3 regions of the Pectobacterium odoriferum genome follow, and region 3 is predicted to be linked to each of the others. Evidence: predicted binding sites of a transcription regulator. Region 3 holds the regulator's gene; each other region holds the start of a gene.
The links. Region 3 encodes LexA, which represses DNA repair genes until DNA is damaged. Its sites were predicted from a motif close to TNCTGTATGTACATACAGNA; they were not measured.
Positions count from the first base shown of each region.

Region 1: the regulator LexA is predicted to act here: its motif matches at 3,859-3,878, upstream of sulA (SOS-induced cell division inhibitor SulA).
Region 2: the regulator LexA is predicted to act here: its motif matches at 5,182-5,201, upstream of mutH (DNA mismatch repair endonuclease MutH).

Region 1 is NZ_CP034938.1:1,976,430-1,983,003, forward strand. Features, by position in the region: gene EO763_RS08770 (AAA family ATPase) at 1-1,090, opposite strand, end outside; gene matP (macrodomain Ter protein MatP) at 1,257-1,715, shown strand; gene ompA (porin OmpA) at 1,868-2,968, opposite strand; gene sulA (SOS-induced cell division inhibitor SulA) at 3,331-3,837, opposite strand; gene EO763_RS08790 (TfoX/Sxy family DNA transformation protein) at 4,061-4,681, shown strand; gene yccS (YccS family putative transporter) at 4,697-6,574, opposite strand, start outside.
Region 2 is NZ_CP034938.1:1,188,591-1,195,164, reverse strand. Features, by position in the region: gene thyA (thymidylate synthase) at 28-822, opposite strand; gene lgt (prolipoprotein diacylglyceryl transferase) at 859-1,725, opposite strand; gene ptsP (phosphoenolpyruvate--protein phosphotransferase) at 1,952-4,198, opposite strand; partial or broken gene rppH (RNA pyrophosphohydrolase) at 4,211-4,743, opposite strand; gene mutH (DNA mismatch repair endonuclease MutH) at 5,440-6,135, shown strand; gene EO763_RS05310 (TerC family protein) at 6,412-6,574, shown strand, end outside.
Region 3 is NZ_CP034938.1:627,088-633,661, forward strand. Features, by position in the region: gene plsB (glycerol-3-phosphate 1-O-acyltransferase PlsB) at 1-1,703, opposite strand, end outside; gene EO763_RS02775 (diacylglycerol kinase) at 1,833-2,198, shown strand; gene lexA (transcriptional repressor LexA) at 2,309-2,917, shown strand; gene EO763_RS02785 (CsbD family protein) at 3,380-3,589, shown strand; gene zur (zinc uptake transcriptional repressor Zur) at 3,634-4,143, opposite strand; partial or broken gene EO763_RS02795 (pirin family protein) at 4,266-4,965, opposite strand; gene EO763_RS02800 (LysR family transcriptional regulator) at 5,078-5,974, shown strand; gene EO763_RS02805 (glutathione S-transferase family protein) at 6,055-6,574, opposite strand, start outside.

The DNA.
Region 1 (6,574 bases), 1.3 Mb from region 3:
TCTGGCCGACGATTTCACCTTCCGTTTCGATCAGGATCTGGCCTAATTCGATTTCATCCTGCATGCGTTCACGAAGGTAGCCTTCACGCCATTGGCGAGCAGCAACGGCGTCAACCAGCGCCTGCTCTGTGATCTGACCATCTCTGGCATATAGAGATGCATATTTTAACTGGCCGATTAGCCAACGCGGGCATAATGGCAAATTGCCTTGATCGCCGCTGTAGCGTATCGCCACGTTCACTAATGCAGGCCAGGCATCCGCATCCAGCAGCGGTAGCTGATTTTCGCTGCATAGCGCATTGATGTAGGAGCACCAGCGCGCCATATCGTCAGTTTCAATCAACTGCAATTGCGCTTCGAACTCACCGTAAATCGCGTGTTCGCCTAATTCCGGTTCCATATCATGAATATCTGCCAGACTTTCGCGGTCACCGAGAATAATCAGGCGAATATCAAGCGGCATCGGTGGCACATCAACAGGAAGTGGCTTACGCTCGTCTGGCGACAGCCAACGATAGATGCCTTCAGCCATAATCTGTTTCAGACGCAGCCACATCAAAGGCTGAGCCAGCAGTGCTCTGGCCGACAGGATCAATGTACCACCATTAACCTGGTGAATCAGCCCTGGGTGCAGCGTGATTTCATCGTGAAAACTGCGCATGCAGCCGAAGAGCTGTTCAGGTTCAATCCATTCCTGATAACCACAGGATTGCTGTGCGGCAAAGTTATCCGCAGGCTGTATGGCGGGTTCGACCCGGATATGACGACCCTCAATGATATATTTACTGCCATGTATCTCCCCGGAGTCTGGCCTGATGGCGCTCAGCGCACGGGCGATCAATGCCATATATTCATCATTCTCCTGCGCTTTCAACAGCATAAAGCGCGAAGGTGAACGAGGGTGGCAAAAGAGCGTCAGGCTATCTGCCAGACGTGACTGAATAGCGGAGAATTCAGCAGGAGCAAGTTGAGCTGCCTGAGTGAATAGCGTTTGATAAGGCGTATTATTGGGCAGTAAATGCTGCCATGAGAGTCGGTTACTGGTCAAAGTATCAATGTAATCGTCTGAAGGAAAAGCGTGATTATACAAGAATAATCTAGACTTCACATAAGGAGAGTCATCTTTCATACGGTGAAGCTCGGACCACGTTTGGCTAATCGTCTTAAAGGCTGTCAGAAAACCGCCAGAAAGCGGTCAAAATCAGGGAAAACTGTTATGCTGAAAGTCATGTTACGCGGTCACTGAAGAATTTAATATGAAATATCAACAACTAGAAAATCTTGAGTGCGGGTGGAAATGGAAATACCTGGTGAAGAAGCATCGGGAGGGAGAAGAGATTACGCGTTTTCTCGAGCAAAGCGCTGCTGATGATGCCGTACAGGTATTGCTTAAAATGGAAAACCAGCCGGTGAAAGTACTGGAGTGGATTGCGCAATGTATGAATCCCACCTTAGAAAACCGGATGAAGCAAACGATTCGCGCACGGCGCAAACGCCATTTCAACGCAGAACACCAGCATACACGCAAGAAGTCGATCGATTTGGAATACCTGGTCTGGCAGCGCCTTGCAGCTCTCGCTCAGAGACGCGGCGTGACTTTATCAGAAACGATTGTGCAGTTAATTGAAGATGCTGAGCACAAAGAAAAATATGCCAGCCAGATGTCGCTGCTTAAGCAGGATCTTAAAGCCATTCTGAATAAAGACGAGACGTGATCGGATTTTGTCATTTTATTTTGCTGACAAACGCGCATAAAAAAACGCAGGGAGCGTTTTTCAACGTTGCGCAGCAACGACCCACAGGGTGACGGACAAGGATGTCCGGCATAAAAAAACCTCGCCGAAGCGAGGTTTTTTTCGTTAATAACTTAAGCCTGAGGCTGAGTTACCACGTCTTTGATGCCTTTAACTTCGATCTCTACGCGACGATCCGGTGCCAGACAGTCGATCAGCGCAGCACGAGGTTTCACGTTGTCACAGGTAGAACCAGTAACGGGTTGAGATTTACCCAAGCCACGAGCAGAGACTTTGTTCGCAGGGATACCTTTAGAAACCAAGTAATCAACGACGCTCTGTGCGCGTTTTTCAGACAGGCCTTGGTTGTACTGCTCTGAACCTAAACGGTCAGTGAAGCCCAGAACAACAACAGAACCGTCTTTCGGATCCAGAGAGCTCAGCTGAGTGTACAGTTGATCCAGTGATTGCTGGCCTTCTGCTTTCAGCGTTGCTTTGTTGAAGTTGAACAGGACGTCAGATTTCAGTGTGAAACGCTTGGTTTCAACAACTGGAGCTGGAGCTGGGGTCGGAGCCGGAGCAACAACTGGCGCTACGCGGTCATCTTGGCCGAAGCGGTAAGACAGGCCAACGCTCATCAGCATGTTGTCTGGACGCGCACCAACAGTACCAGCATCACCAATGTTGCTTACCCATTGGTAGTCAACACGCGTAGCCCAGTTTTTGTCGATTGCGTATTCAATACCGATCGCAGCCAGCGGAGAAACGCCAGTGTCGTCGTTGTTGATGTCCGCTCTTGTACCAGTGTTTACTGACGTAGCTGCATGGCTGTCAGCGCGCCATACCATACCACCCAGACGAGTATAAACGTCCAGATCAGGCAGAACTGGGTAGCTGAGTTTAGCGGCCAGTTGGACGCCCTGTGCCTTGAAGCTCGCGCTGTCTGCTACGTTAGAAGTAGAACCTGCATACTTCATGCGGCCCAGCCAGTCGTAGCCCAGTTCAAAACCCAAGTACGGGTTGGCTTGATAACCAACAAATGCACCAGCGCCTAACTTGCTTTTGATTGGGTTGTTGTTGACACCGGTGTAACCATTTCCGTAGAAACCAGTATCGTGGAATTGAGACACACCCAGTTTACCACCGGTGTACCAGGTATTGTCTTTAGGAGCTGCTTGCGCGACGGTCGCGAAGCTAGCCAGTGCCACTGCAACTGCGATAGCTGTTTTTTTCATTTTACGCCTCATTATCATCCAAATCGGCAATTAACCTGGAGGGCTAATAAACCTTTGGTTAAAATCCTTTGGTTGGAGACTTTGCCCTTATTTATGACTTACTGTCAGTCAACTGACGTTATAAAAGAGCAACTCCAGCGAGTTAAAGTCTACAACGTGATGAGAAAGTTACAAGTATGATGTGATTTACATCATAAGAAAACCGCACGATTCATACATACTTGCTAACAAATAGTAGATGGTTTTGACAGATTTTACGTCTTTAGGCTGTATTAAATACACCCAAAAAGCCCGCAGAATACCGCTCTGCGGCGATCGACAAGGCGTACCATCTGAATGGGCTGAGAAAATTCTTAATTTACTTAATGATACAATGTCGAATGAATTTTAAGGCTGGGAAACAGTCTATAGGCGTCCCCACCAGCATTTTCTGGCCGCATAATAAAGCCGTAAGTGTTTCCTGCCTGTGCGGCGAGCCGTAACCGAACCTTCTCTTCTTCCGTCAATTCGTGCGGTAACCAGCACAAAACAGCGCTGTAATTCCCTGTCAGTAATGCCCTTTCCATGGCATCAACCGTAAACAGTGGATTGATGTGGTGAAGTTGCACCATTTTATCCAGCGGTAGCCCAGATTGCTGGACCCAAGGGCGGCTCAATTTTTGCTGAGGCGAAAGCCATAACAGCCAACGAGATTGCGTGCCTAGCTGTTGTAAGAGCGGTAATAACAGGTGTGTGACTATGGGTTGATCGGCGTTGTACACGATTTCGCTGATAATTCCACCTGTGGCAACCGAGGGCTCCGCAGCGTGTTGATTAGCAGAAAATGATGATGGCTCGATGTTGTGAGAGCGGATTGATTGCGTACGCATAATGAATTCTACCCATAGTGTCACTGTATGTATGTACAGTATATGCAGTGTGCGTGAAAATCAACCTGATTTTTTGAAAGCGCTTCGCATATTCCTTATGCAAGAGACAGTAAACACATTTACTGTTTGAAGCCGCATCGGGGCTGTGGTTAATTATTTGTTCCTGCTACAGATATTTTTAATTGTTCAGGAAGAGATCATTTCAATACTAAGGATTATGGCAATGAAGCAATTATGCAAAAAAAGGATTTTGCAATCTCAGCAGTCTTTTTCATCTTTGGGGGACATCACGTCGCGTTCCCAATTTGGTGGCTACAGCATCGCAGCAAATAAAACGATTTTTGGACTGGTGTCGGAAGGGGAACTTTATCTGCGCGCCAGTAAGAAGGATGAAAAATATTTTCAACAGCGTGATATGCCTAATCTGATTTATACCAAGCGCGGTATGCCCGTTCCGTTGAATTACTTTCTTGTCGATGAAGCATTATGGCAAGAATCTGAGCAGTTATTGTATTTCGCCCATCTGGCACTGGGAGGCGCACAGTATGATAAAGCTGTCAGAAGTACCAATGGGCGTTTAAAAGATCTTCCGAATCTTAACCACGATATCGAACGGCTGCTGTGGAAAGCGGGGATAAAGAATGTCGATGAATTACAGCATTATGGTGCGAAAAACAGCTATCTCGAGTTGCGGAAGGTTCGCGCTAATCTGAGTGTCAACGTGCTATTGGCGCTTGCTGGTGCAATCTGTGGCACACATCAGGCTGCACTCCCTCGCGGTATCCGCAACGAACTGTTGGAATGGTATAAAAATAATGCGGTATCCAAAGGGCCAAAGCACTAAGAAATGCACCTGTTTTCACTGTGTCATCATGTCATTTTTTAGCTGTACGAGTTCAGGTAAGAGACCAATCAGCAGGCCGATTTGCTGAATAATTAATGATTCTTTACTGTCTGACTCGGGTGAAAGGGATTGAAGGCTGGCGGCGATGGTTTTCAATCCCTGATTGATACGCAAACTTTCCTCTTCGCTGCAGTGTAGCGCATCATCAACGCGACAAACGGCATCATCCAGCAATTGCAGCGTTTCCGGTGAGGTAATTTTCCCTCGGTGTGCGCCGAGCGTCGAAATATAGCTTAGCAACGTATGATTCAGGCACATGAAGCGGAATGCGCTGTCCAGCTTGCTTCTGGTCGCATGAGGCTCTGAAGACATATTCGACACGACGGATGCCAGCTCTGCATCGCAGTTATGTGCATCGCGGCGGGCAATGCGATAAGGCAAGCTATTATCTTTCCCCTGATAATATTGAACCATGATCGCATCAAGATAACGGCAGTTGGCGTCCAATGTCTTATTGATGACGGTTGGCAGACCGCGAAAACGCCAGTCCGGCCAAATAAAACTCACTGCCGCCCAAGCGATGGCACACCCGAGTAGCGTATCAATGATGCGTGGCACCGCAACGTCAAAGCCTTCACCCAACAGGTTGAAACAGAGCAGGACAAGCAGCGTAATAAACATGGTCGCGTGGGCGTACTGCACGTTGCGAAAGGCGAAAAAGAGTACGCCACTAATAACGATCAACGTTAGTTGTCCTTCCAGCGAAGGAACGAAGTACAGGATGGGAAGGCCGAGCAAAATACCGGTCAATGTCCCGATAATTCTCAACGTCAGCCGCCGCCGAGTAGCGTTATAGTTGGGCTGACAAACAAACAGGCTGGTGAGCAGAATCCAATAACCGTGTTGCAAGCCCGTGACCTGAATCAACGCGTAGCCGCTACAGAGCAACACGGACATACGGATGGCATGACGAAACAGTGCTGACTGCGGCGTCAGGTGCCTGCTAATGCGCAAGCGGATGTCGCTCCACCCCGTGATTTTGTCATCTGCCAGCGTGTTTTCCGGGTTGTTTTCTTGCTCAATGGCCTGTTCAGATTCGATCGTCGCCAACTGGGCATCAATGGCGCGCAGATTATTCAAGAGATAGGTGAGTGCTTTGATTTGTGCGGCGTCTGCCATGTTGTTGGCAGCGATACGTGCAATAGCGGATTCGAGATGCACGAAAGCCCGCTCAATGCGGCTGTCATGCTGATATTTTTGGTGCAGCAGAATGGATTGCGACAACTGCTGACAGGCTTTGGCTTGCCTACTCAGCAGGCGCTGAAAGCGAAATAGAACGTCGCTATAACGCAGTTTCTCACGCAATTGCGGATAGTAAACATGCGATGAACTGGCCCGCTCGTGAATATCCTGCGCGACAAAATAGTAGTGCAGCGTTTGACGCGTTCCGCGCTGGCCGCGATCGCCACGCAGACGTGTTAACAACGATGACTTGGTTTGGTTGAGTGTCGCAACCAGTTGGCTGTTTGCCATTGCGACGTCAATGAGGGGTTTGTCGGTTTCTTCTTCAATATCGGGATCGAAGAGATTGGCTTTGGCATCCAGATAGCGAGCCAACTGCTGATAACACTGCGCGAGGTTATCCTGCAACGGGCGGATGGGGAATATCAGATGGCCGAATAGCGTCAGCAGGTTGTACCAGGAGGCCCCGATCAGCAGCATGATGGGCTGCTGATACCAGTTGTCGTAAAGGGATATGCCCAGCATGGTGTAAATCGCGATCAGCAGTGCGCCGAATGCGATGGTTGCATAGCGCTGCCCTAATGCACCAAGCAGAATAAAGCCACAGGTCGATACTGCCAGACCAAGGCCAAACAGCCAGGGATGGGGGAA
Region 2 (6,574 bases), 560 kb from region 3:
CGCGGCCCTGAAAAACATGGGAGAGGCTTAGATCGCAACCGGTGCTTTGATGGCGGGATGCGGATCGTATCCCTCAATTTCAAAGTCCTCGAAGCGATAGTCGAACAGCGTATCCGGGCGGCGCTTAATCACCAGTTTAGGCAGCGCGCGCGGTTCACGGCTCAACTGTAAATTCGTCTGTTCCAGATGGTTGTTGTACAGATGCGTGTCGCCACCGGTCCAAACGAAATCACCAACGTCGAGATCGCACTGCTGCGCCACCATATGCACCAGCAGCGCATAGCTGGCGATGTTGAACGGCAGGCCGAGGAAGATATCGCACGAGCGCTGATAAAGCTGGCAAGAGAGTTTGCCATCCGCCACGTAGAACTGGAAAAACGCATGGCACGGTGCCAGCGCCATTTTGTCCAGCTCACCCACGTTCCAGGCAGACACGATAATACGGCGAGAATCTGGATCCTGTCTCAACTGGGTCAGGACATTCTTCAACTGGTCGATCTCACGACCGTCTGCGGCTCCCCATGAACGCCACTGTTTACCGTAAACCGGCCCCAAATTACCGTTCTCATCCGCCCATTCGTCCCAAATACTGACTTTGTTTTCATGCAGATAAGCAACATTGGTATCGCCATTCAGGAACCAGAGCAGTTCATGGATAATCGAACGCAGGTGGCATTTTTTGGTGGTAACCAGCGGAAACCCGTCCTGCAAGTTGAAACGCATCTGATGGCCGAAAATAGAACGCGTGCCCGTGCCAGTGCGGTCGGCTTTCGGCGTGCCTTCTTCAAGCACTTTCTTCATCAGATCCAGATACTGTTTCATACTACCTCACCACAAAAATTAAAGAAGGACAGCGGATTATTGCTGTGCAGGCTGACGGCGATAGGCCCAGACCATCATCAGAATACCGGCGATCACCATCGGCAGTGACAGGATTTGTCCCATGCTGAACAGGTCGCCGAACAGCCCCAGTTGCGCATCCGGCTGACGGAAGAATTCGGTAATAATTCGGAACGTACCGTAACCAATCAGGAAAAGTCCCGAGACGCTGCCCATCGGCCGAGATTTACGGATAAAGAGATTCAGAATGATAAACAGTGCCACACCTTCCAGCATCATTTGATACAGTTGGGAAGGATGACGCGGCAGCATGCCATACTGATTGAAAATCGCCTGCCACTGCGGGTTGCTGACGGCCAGCATCATATCTTCGCCACGCGAGCCAGGAAACAGCATCGCCCACGGTGTATCCGTCGTCACGCGTCCCCACAGTTCGCCGTTGATGAAATTGCCCAACCGGCCTGCACCAAGCCCGAAAGGAATCAAAGGAGCAATAAAATCAGCAACCTGGAAGAAATGGCGTTTAGTGCGATGAGCGAACCACAGCATGACGCAGATCACGCCCATTAAGCCGCCGTGGAACGACATGCCACCGTCCCAGACTTTGAAAAGGTAGAGCGGGTTTTCAAGAAATGACGGGAAGGCATAAAACAGGACATAGCCCAGACGCCCGCCGACGAAGACCCCAAGGAACCCCATATACAGCAGGTTTTCGACTTCATCTTTGGTCCAACCGCTACCCGGTTTATTCGCCCGACGCACCGCTAACCACATGGCAAATACAAAACCCACCAGATACATCAGCCCATACCAGTGCAGCGCCAACGGGCCAATTGAGAAAATCACTGGATCAAACTGAGGAAACGCCAGATAGCTTGTCGTCATCATTCACCACATATTTTATTGTGTTATCCCTGCTTTCGGGATCGTCATTGATAGGCAAAAGGCAGGAGAATGAATCCGTTCCTGCGAACCGCGGTGGCGAATCATAGCATACGCACCCGCGCTCGTTGCTTGCTGAGGGGAAAAGTTCTGTAAAACATTGAGTCGTTGTTAAACATTTACTCGCAATGACATCTTGATGTATCCGCCACTATCGCACCGCGACGAATTAGCGCCCACCGCGAATCAAGCCGCCCAATCCGCGCTCTTCCATGAAAATCGCCGCCCACTGTCGGACTTCCGTCGCGCTCTGTGCATTCAGCAATTGCTTCACCAACGCCTGCGATTCAGTCAGCGTAATTTGGCGCAGCAGATATTTAATTCGCGCCACGCTACGTCCGTTCATGCTGAACGAGCGATAGCCCAGCCCGGTCAGCAGCAGTGCGCCAAGCGCTTCTCCCGCCATTTCGCCGCACACGGAAAGCGGAATGTTATGCCGCTCGCACTCGACGGCGATCATATTCAACGCGTGCAACATAGAAGGGTGCAGGCTGTCATAAAGCGATGCCACGTGAGCGTTGTTACGATCTACTGCCAGCAAATACTGCGTCAGATCGTTGGTGCCAACCGAAACAAAATCGATGCGAGAAGCCAGATGGGGGAGCAGGAACAGCATCGACGGGACTTCAATCATGATCCCAATTCGCGGCTTGGGCTGCGGGAAGCCCAATAACTCTTCCACTTCGCCTGCGGCCTGATCGATCAGGCGACGCGCTTCGCTGATTTCATCCAGACTGCTGATCATCGGCAGCAGGATGTTGAGGTTGCCACTATGCGCGTTGGCACGCAGCATGGCGCGCACCTGAATCAGAAAGATTTCAGGCTGATCGAGCGTAATACGAATGCCGCGCCAGCCGAGACACGGGTTCTCTTCGCTGATAGGCAGATAAGGCAGCGGCTTATCTGCGCCGATATCCAACGTGCGCAACATCACAGGGCGCGTAGGATAAAGCGCCAACATACTTTGATATTGCGCCATCTGCTCATCTTCGGACGGAAAGCCGCTTTGTAGCATAAAGGGAATTTCCGTGCGGTACAGCCCCACGCCATCGACCTGATTGATAAAGCTTTTTTCGTGTTCAGCGCTGAGCCCTGCATTTAGCATGACCTGAATGCGCTCACCGCTTTTCAGCACGGCAGGCTGCTCCATTTCGCCTTCGGCCAGGCGGGTCAGCTCGTTTTCTTCCGTCAGCAGGCGCTGATATTCCTGTACCAACACCGGTTCAGGATCGACCAGCAGCTCGCCGCGATAGCCGTCAATGATCAGCAGGCGCTGATGCAGCATGTCAGGCTGAATGTCCGCCCCCACCAGCGTCGGAATGCCCATCGCTCGGACGAGAATCGCCGCATGCGAATTGGCAGCGCCGTCATACACGACAACACCGGCCAACCGATCCGGCGGCAGTTCCGCCAGCAACGTTGCTGTTAATTCGTCCGCTACGAGGATAAAGCGCTCAGGCCATTGCCCCATGATTTGCGCGTTATCGTCGAGATGAAACAGCAGCCGTTGCCCCAACGCGCGCAGATCGCTGGCACGCTCGCGTAAGTAGGTGTCCTGCAAATTGGTGAACTGCGCGGCAAAGCGCTCGATCACCAGCTTTACGGCCCACTCAGCGGCATTGCCCGCATCCACTTCCTGAAAGAGTTCTCGCTTGAGCCGCGCATCATTCAGCAAGTGCGAATACAAATCGAAAATCGCCGCGCTCTCTTTCTGCGCGCTGGCGCTAAACCGCTTGCTGAAGCGACGGAATTCCGCCGTGGCCTCTTCCAACGCCTGCGTTAAACGGGAGCGCTCACGCTCGCTGTCCAGACTCGACGCGGGGAAAACCTGTTCCAGAGAAGGCTGGGTACAATCCTGCCAGCCGGGGGCAATCGCCACCCCCGGTGCAGCCACTAGCGCCTTAACGCGCGTCTGGCGGTATTGACCGAAGAGCGTTTTTATCTGCGAAAGGGAAAGAATAGCGGCCATCTGCGTGGCCAGCGTCACCATGAACGATTCTTCGTTTTTATCAAACTGACGATGTTCACGCTGCTGCACCACCAGTACGCCCAGCAGGTGGCGACGGTAGATAATGGGAACGCCAAGAAAAGAGCGGAAATGTTGCTCTTTCACGGCGGGGATATATTTGAAACTGGGGTGTGCGCGAGCATCGGCCAGATTGATGGGCTCAGCACGTTGACCGACCAACCCGACAATACCTTGCCCAAACGCCAGCGTAACCGTGCGCCCGCGCGGTTTTTTCAACCCGCGCGTTGCCATCAGGTAATAACATTGACGATCGTGATCGGCCAGATAAATGGAACAGACTTCCGTGTCCATAGCCTGACAGGTCTCATTGACCAGAATGTCCAGCGCATCACTAAGTCGGGCCGTTGCCGCAACGTTTTCGACAATTTCTCGCAAGCGCGTGAGCATAATGTGCCTGAATTACCCTCTTTTTCGCCGAGGACCGGATGGGGTAACCACCCGAGCCGCAACACTCTCCTGAAGCAGTATCACCGGGTTGATAAATTCCTTCATCACGCGACGATACACATCTCGCTTAAAAGAGACGACCTGACGTACCGGATACCAGTAACTCACCCAGCGCCAGCCATCAAATTCCGGCGTGCCGCTGCTCTGCATATTGATATCCGACTCATTACACATCAACTGTAGCAAAAACCATTTCTGCTTTTGGCCGATACAGACCGGTTTTGTATCCCAACGCACCAAACGCTTTGGTAATTTATAGCGTAACCAGTTACGGGTAGATGCCAATACGCGCACATCCTTTTTTCTTAACCCGACTTCTTCAAACAGTTCGCGGTACATCGCCTGCTCAGCACTTTCACCGGGGTTAATCCCCCCTGCGGAAACTGCCAGGAGTGCTGACCATAGCGCCGGGCCCACATCACCTGCCCCTGCCGATTACAAATTACAATACCAACGTTTGGGCGGTAGCCATCATCATCGATCACCGGACTACCTCGATAAACATCAATGCAAAGATGACCTGATTGTTTCACACTCCCGTCAGGCGGTAAACCACTGCTTAGAAAGCATGTGATTCGAATAAAAGTAAGATAACCCACAGATAAGATCAAAGTTATAAACATGTGAAGACCAGAATCTGCAATTTATTCACTTTTTCTGTGGACATCTTTGTGCAGAACCCATGAAGAAGTGAGTAAAACTCATTTTTCATGAAGAAAAAATATTACTGCGAATTAAAAAATAGTGCTTTTTATTCATAAAATTACAAACCCTTTTACTTGAAATGGCGAAGCCTTATCTTTTGTTCAAATGGCATACAACGCAAGATTGGCGAAAGATCGCACTACGCCGACTTTATCCACAGGGAATGCCTCAAAGTCAGGCAATAAATAGGCAAAAACAGCAAAAAGGCCAGGCGTCAAGGCTGTAAATCGAACCAGTAATTCATGTTTATGTGGGTTATCCAAGAAATCTGTGGATAACCTAGTGTAAGATCCTGTTTATTGTCGGTGGCTATACGTGCACAGTTTGCAAAACGATTCTAAGTGATCGCCATCACACTAAAAAAAAGCGCTACGAATCATGCTATTATTGTTTTTCTCCACAGTCTTGCAGGCTGTGCATTGGTACCCTCCACTTATTGTATTTTTTTTGAGCGGAAAAATATCGGGCTATACGCTATGAATTCACCCACGGTTCACACGACTGCGCCGCCAAGTGAGCACACGTTGCTGGAGCGCGCGCAATCCCTCGCAGGTTATAATCTCGCGGAATTAGCGGACATCGCTCGCCTGCCCCTTCCCGCCAACCTGAAACGTGATAAAGGCTGGATTGGTATCTTGCTGGAGCGTTTTCTGGGTGCAAGTGCAGGCAGCAAGCCCGAGCAGGATTTCCCCGACATCGGTGTTGAGCTAAAAACCATTCCTATTGATGAACAGGGCAAACCACTGGAAACCACGTTCGTCTGCGTCGCACCGTTGACAGGCAACAGCGGCGTCACGTGGGAAAGCAGCCACGTACGACACAAGCTCGCTCGGGTACTGTGGATTCCGGTGGAAGGCTCGCGGCACATTCCGCTGGGGGAACGCCGTATTGGCACGCCGCTGATCTGGAGCCCCAATGAAGAGGAAGAGGAACAGCTGCGCTGCGATTGGGAAGAGTTGATGGACCTGATCGTGCTTGGCCGGGTAGAAAGTATCACCGCCCGACATGGAGAAGTGCTGCAACTGCGCCCCAAAGCGGCAAATAGCCGGGCATTAACCGAAGCGATTGGCGAATTTGGTCAACCAATTCTGACCTTACCGCGCGGGTTCTACCTGAAAAAAACCTTCACCGCACCGCTATTGGCTCGCCACTTTATGCAGCTCAGTAGCTGAGTTTCATTAGCGCGATGTTCTATTAGCAGTATGCTTCATCGTACACTAGCCTTATACGCCGCACGCTATTACGCAACAATCGTGCGACAAGGGAGTCGATCTGGGAAAGCCTGACGCCGAGCCAGAGTAAAAAACCAGAGCAAAAGGGATGCCAGCACACGGCTGCAATGCGAAGCATGACGAGTATATTTTCACGGCATCATACTTTCGCTTGCCTACGCCCCGAGCTGGCAGAGTATAATATCGTTTACGTTTCGTTTAAGGTGTATTGATATAATGTTTGATTGGATTGTTGATCCGAACGCATGGTTAGCATTGGGAACACTGACTATTCTGGAAATCGTTCTTGGGATCGATAACATTATCTTCCTGTCTCTGGTTGTCGCCAAACTGCCTAAAGCCCAGCAAAATAAAGCTCGCCGTATCGGGTTGATGGGTG
Region 3 (6,574 bases):
GCCGTAATATCTTTATGATAAGGAACCTGACGCAGCAACTGCAGATAGCAATCCAGCTGTTCGTGCATTTGTTCGCGCGTCAGTGAGCGCTGGCGCGATGCTAACAAGGCCGTAGAGCACAAGTTCATCGCGTTTGCTGCCGCAGAATTATTGATGCGCACCATGATATCCATAGAGATATCCTGCACCGTCGGCGTTAGCCAGCTTGGACGCTGTGCTTCGATGGGATCGATTGCATCACGCCATTGCGGAACATGCTGATTCAGATAGGTTGTCAGCGGGAGTGGTTCGCCGAAGTTCACATAACCCTGACCCAAATTACGCAGCTTGCGCAAACCGCGCACCATCTGCATAAAACCTTCTTTTTCCTTCACCGCACCGCGCAGCTCTTTCGCATAGGTGCCGACTTCCATCACATGTTCATAGCCGACATAAATCGGTACCAGCGTGATAGGGCGCGTACCGCCTCTGAGCATGGCTTGGATGGTCATCGCCAGCGTACCGGTTTTCGGCTCTAGCAGGCGGCCCGTGCGTGAACGTCCGCCTTCCATGAAGTATTCAACCGAATAACCGCGGGCAAACAGCTCACCCAGATATTCACGGAAAATCGTGGAATACAGCTTGTTACCTTTGAAGGTACGGCGAATAAAGAACGCGCCAAGACGGCGGAAGATTGGCCCTGCTGGCCAGAAATTAAGGTTGATGCCTGCGGCGATGTGTGGCGGCACTAAACCCTGATGGTACAGGACGTAGGACAGCAGCAGATAATCCATGTGGCTGCGGTGGCAGGGCACATAGACAATGCCGTGACCATCCTGTGCCAGTTGGCGAACACGTTCGGCGTTGTGGACGTTAATCCCCTGATAAAGGCGGTTCCACGTCCAGCTTAATACGCGATCCGACAGACGCACAGCCTCGTAGGAGAAATCGGCGGCGATTTCTTCCATCAGCGCAATCGCATTCTGCTGCGCTCTCTCATAAGAAATCTTCTTACTGCGCGCCTCATCGTCGACGGCTTTCTTGATCGCTTTGGAATCCAGCAGCTTGTTAAACAGCTCCTGGCGCACCGGCAAGCGCGGTCCAACTGCCGCCAAACGCTGGCGGGAGAAATGCATACGTGCGACACGTGCCAGTTTGTGGGCTATGGTTTTGTCAGTGCCGTGCTCGGTCGCCATATAGCGTAGCGACACTGGGCTGGAGAAGCGGACAAAGCTGTCGCGGCCTAGCCACAGGACGGCGAAGAATTTCTCGATACCGTTGAGCAATCGCAGGTGTGGTGCAGCCTGAGAGTGGCCTTCCCGGCCCGGAGAGCGCCCAAACATCACGGAAACCGGCACCATCTGTACGTCTAAATCTGGATTGGCACGATGCAGATCCAGATAGTCGTGGAACAGCTTGACGGATTTCTGCTTGGGAACGTAATAGCGGAAGACGCGCGGCCCGTCATGAATAAAGACGTGGCTAGGAAGTTCGACGCCATTGAACTCGAACGGTAGCGAAGGATCGGGTAGCCCCAATGCCAAGCATTTCGCACGTAGCGTCAAGAGATCCGCCTGAGAGTTATAAGGCAGAACATAGAGTATAGGACGTGAGGGATCTAACCCCAACTCGACCACGGGATCTGCGGGAATGACTTTGCTTTTCACCAGCAATTTCAGTGGGAGATTCAATAATTTATAGTAAATTTTACGCCAACCTGACATAACAACGTGGAGCCTCTTGTTAGCAATGCGCCGCAAGGATACCAGAAACTGCGCCGGAGATCTGTGGTGATGAGACAACGTAGGTGCGTTAAAATGCGAATTATTTAGCGTATAAATAATGGAGAATAAATGAATAAAGCAACGGGGATAACCCGGATTATTAAGGCGACCGGTTATTCCTTTAAGGGGCTGAAGCAGGCGTGGCAGCATGAGGCGGCATTTCGTCAGGAGACAATACTGACCCTTGTCGGCGTCATTATCGCGTGTTTACTGCCAGTTACGCTGGTCGAAAAACTGCTGCTGATCGGGTCTGTGGTACTGATTATGCTGTTTGAGCTGGCGAATAGCGCCATTGAAGCTGTGGTCGATCGCATTGGGCCTGAGCATCACGAATTATCCGGTCGGGCGAAAGATATCGGGTCGGCCGCTGTCTTTGTTGCCATCTTGTTAGCCGCTGTCGTGTGGGGCTGTATTCTCTGGCAACATTTTGCCTGACGGCGCGCATAAATGAGTAAAAGTCAGGGGCTTTGCCGATATCGTCATTCCCAATTGTGCCTTACCTGTATATACTCACAGCAAGACTGTATAAACAACCAGGGGGCGGAATGAAAGTATTAACAGCAAGGCAGCAGCAGGTTTATGACCTGATCCGCGATCATATTGCGCAAACCGGAATGCCGCCAACGCGCGCAGAAATTGCTCAACAACTGGGGTTTCGCTCTCCCAATGCAGCTGAAGAGCATCTGAAAGCGCTGGCGCGTAAAGGTGTGATTGAAATTGTATCGGGCGCTTCTCGTGGTATTCGTCTGCTGATGGAAGAAGAGACGGGTATTCCTCTGGTTGGTCGCGTGGCCGCAGGTGAACCGCTACTGGCACAGGAACATATCGAATGTCACTATCAGGTTGACCCTGCGATGTTCAAACCCAGCGCTGATTTTTTGCTGCGGGTGAGCGGCATGTCGATGAAAAATATCGGTATTATGGATGGCGATTTGCTGGCCGTGCATAAAACAGAAGATGTGCGCAACGGTCAGATTGTCGTCGCGCGTATTGACGATGAAGTGACAGTGAAGCGCCTGAAAAAGCAGGGCAATACGGTGCACCTCCTCGCTGAAAATGAAGAGTTTGCCCCTATTGTTGTCGACCTGCGTCAGCAAAGCTTTTCGATAGAAGGCCTAGCGGTTGGCGTGATTCGTAACAGCGATTGGAGCTAACCGTTCGCAGAGATGCACTGCTCGTCTGTCTGGGTCAGTGCATCATGTTCTGTATTCATCGTTTAGCGTGTCAATCTGCTCGTCGCATATATTTAGTTACATTTCGCGCGCATTTTCTACGATCCCCATTACCCTCTGTTTTTTCACTGCTTTTTGCGGTGGTTTTCTCTTTCTCAACGTTCGCTCTAGTCACAGATTTCTGACTTTCCATATTAATTGAAATATTCGACTATAATTTCTATCAAGGTAAGCATTTTTATCTTGATTGATCGTTTATCGATTGATCATTAGCCATCACATGCAGATAGCTCGGTAGTCAAGGGAGACAGTGGCGAAGAGCACCGTCATGGTTCACATAGCTATGATGCTGCTTACTGAATAAATCTATTTATCTGAAACTGACGCATAAGTCGTTAGCCACGATTTTTTTATGCACAATTCACCTAAGGTACGGAGATTCTTATGAATAAAGACCAAGCCAGCGGTAACTGGAAACAGTTTAAAGGTAAAGCGAAAGAGCAATGGGGCAAATTAACGGATGACGATCTGACGGTCATCGAAGGTAAACGTGACCAACTGGTGGGGAGAATCCAGGAGCGTTACGGGTACGCAAAAGAAGCGGCAGAAAAAGAAGTGAAACACTGGGAAGAGCACCACAAATATCACTGGTAGCAAACGTGATGCTTCTTCGCTGAAAGAGACGATAGCCCTCAGGGCTATCGTTTTTTAATGGGAACCGTATGGTCGTGGTCGCAATGGTCCGGCTGCTTGCATGAGGCGACTTCCTGACAGCTGCCACACAATCCGTGTGCTTCCACAACGCTGTGGCGCAGTGTAAATCCCGATTGCTGTGCCAGGTTGCGCAGCGTCTCTTCCACACCTTCGGTTTGACGTTCCGTGACCTGTCCGCAGCGATCGCAGATGAAAAGGGCAGATGTATGGCTATGGTCTTCGATATGGTGACACAGCACGTAGCTGTTATTTGATTCGACGCGATGAATGAAGCCTTGTTCCAGTAGAAAATCCAGCGCGCGATAGACGGTCGGCGGTTTGGCCTGAGGCTCGGAAACGCGCAGCAGATCCAACAGATCATAAGCGCTGATAGCACCGGACTGCTGTGCCATAAGGCGTAAAACCTCTAACCGCTGTGGTGTGAGACGCACAGCGCGCTGCTGACAAATCTGTTCAGCCTGGGCAAGAAGTTTGTCCTGTTTGGTTGAATCCATTGTCATATCACCCTGACGCATTGAGGAACAAGGCGGATATCTTACCACGACTGAATAAAAACGCCGAACTGGCGGCGTTTTCCTACGAAAACAATTCTCTGCAAAAACAACGGACAGAAGCGCTACACGACCAGATCGATGAGCAGCGCCCGCAACGGCGACTCTGCCTGTAGTGCCAACGCTGTTTCTTCCTTAATGAAGGCGCCGTCGCCGCAGTGTAGTGTTTCACTGTTCTGATTGCCTTTTACCGCCATTGAACCGTGGATCAGTTGGAGGTATGCCTGATTTCCCTGTAGCGCGATTGTGCTTTGCTCATTCTGCTGGAGATCGACATGATGAACCCAAACCTGCTGGCGCAGTTGCAGGCTATGGTGTTCACCTTCTGGTGAGGCAAGCAGCGTATGGTTGGCTGAATTCAAGCCCATGCGCTGTAACGGGCTGTTCTCTCGGGTCTGGCAGGCATTCAACCATAATTGCAGACGCGTCAGCGGTTTGTTGGCACTGGTATTATGTTCGCTATAGCTGACATTTGGCTGAGTCGCGAGCAGCAGCACATCTCCGGCTTTCGCCTGAATGTGGCAACCGTTGCTGTCGCGGTATTCCGCTTCGCCCTGAAGAATAATGTTCAGAATATCAACCCGTGGGTAGGTTTCGCGGCTGGAATGATGCTCCCGGTGCCAATACTTCCTGATTGAGCACGCGCAGAGACGCGTAGCCCAGCAACTGTGGGTCAAAATAGTGACCAAAAGAAAAGGTATAGCGCGCCTGCAACCAGCCATAGTCGGCCTGGCCACATTGCCCCGCTGCTCTTCGTGTGATCATGATTTTTATCCCCCAGAGAATTATTTATTAAACCGATAGTAATTGTGTGGACGTTGGATTGTTAGCTAGTTAATCTGGTGGGTATGTTCAAAATTCCTGAATGAGTACGAAGATGGCGAAAGAACGAGCATTGACGCTGGAAGCGTTGAGGGTGATGGATGCGATCGATCGCCGTGGCAGCTTTGCCGCTGCGGCAGATGAGCTGGGTAGGGTGCCTTCGGCACTGAGCTATACCATGCAGAAACTGGAAGAAGAGTTAGATGTTGTGCTGTTCGATCGTTCTGGACATCGTACTAAATTCACGAATGTCGGACGGATGCTGCTGGAACGCGGACGTATCCTGCTGGAGGCTGCGGATAAACTCACGACGGATGCAGAGGCGCTGGCACGCGGCTGGGAAACGCATCTGACGATTGTGACAGAAGCGCTGATTCCGACTCAGCGGATTTTCCCATTAATCGATAAACTGGCGCTTAAAGCCAATACTCAGGTATCGATTCTGACGGAAGTACTGGCGGGGGCGTGGGAGCGCCTTGAGCAAGGGCGCGCCGATATCGTGATTGCGCCGGACATGCATTTTCGCGCGTCTTCTGAAATGAATACCCGCAAGCTGTACACGATGAATAACGTTTATGTCGCCAGCCCGGAGCATCCGATTCATCAGGAGCCTGAACCGTTGTCGGATGCAACCCGGGTGAAATATCGTGGTATTGCGATGGCGGATACCGCGCGTGAACGACCAGTGCTGACCGTACAACTGTTGGATAAACAGCAGCGTCTGACGGTGAGTTCGCTGGATGATAAACGGCGTGCGCTGTTGGCTGGGTTAGGCGTCGCGACCATGCCGTATCAGATGGTTGCGCAAGATATTGCCGAAGGCCGTTTACTGGTTGTTGGGCCAGAGCATCAGATGGAAAGCCAGATTATTATGGCGTGGCGGCGAGACAGCATGGGCGAGGCGAAATCCTGGTTCCTGCGTGAAATTCCAAAACTGCTAAACCAGCCCTAAATTCTGCATTTTCTGCGGCAAGGTGTGGGCCACACCTTGCCTCTGTATTTCACGACTGTTTAGCGCAAATCGACAAAGCCTTAGTATAAATCGACAAACGTCTTATCACGGCGGTGAGGCTGGTTCAGATCTTGCTCTGGACCCAGCGAAATCACGCCATGCGGATTAATCGTGCCGTGGCTACGGTAGTAGTGGTGACGAATGTGCGCCATATCGACGGTATCGGCGATGCCGGGCATCTGATAAATATCACGCAGAAAACCGAACAGATTTGGATAATCGCTCAGGCGATATTTATCGCATTTAAAATGCGTGTGATAGACCGGATCGAAACGGATCAACGTCGTCCACAGCCGCAGGTCGGCTTCTGTTAACTGCTCACCCGTCAGATAGCGCTGTTTTGCCAGAATGCTTTCCAGATCGGATAGCGCAGCGAAAACGGTCGTGGCGGATTCATCATAGGCTGATTGGCTTGTCGCAAAACCGGCTTTGTAAACACCGTTGTTGACCTTGTCGTAAATCCAGCCGTTCAATTCGTCAATCTGAGCACGTAGCGCTTCTGGGTAATAATCTCCCGCCGTTGCTCCTACGCCATCAAAC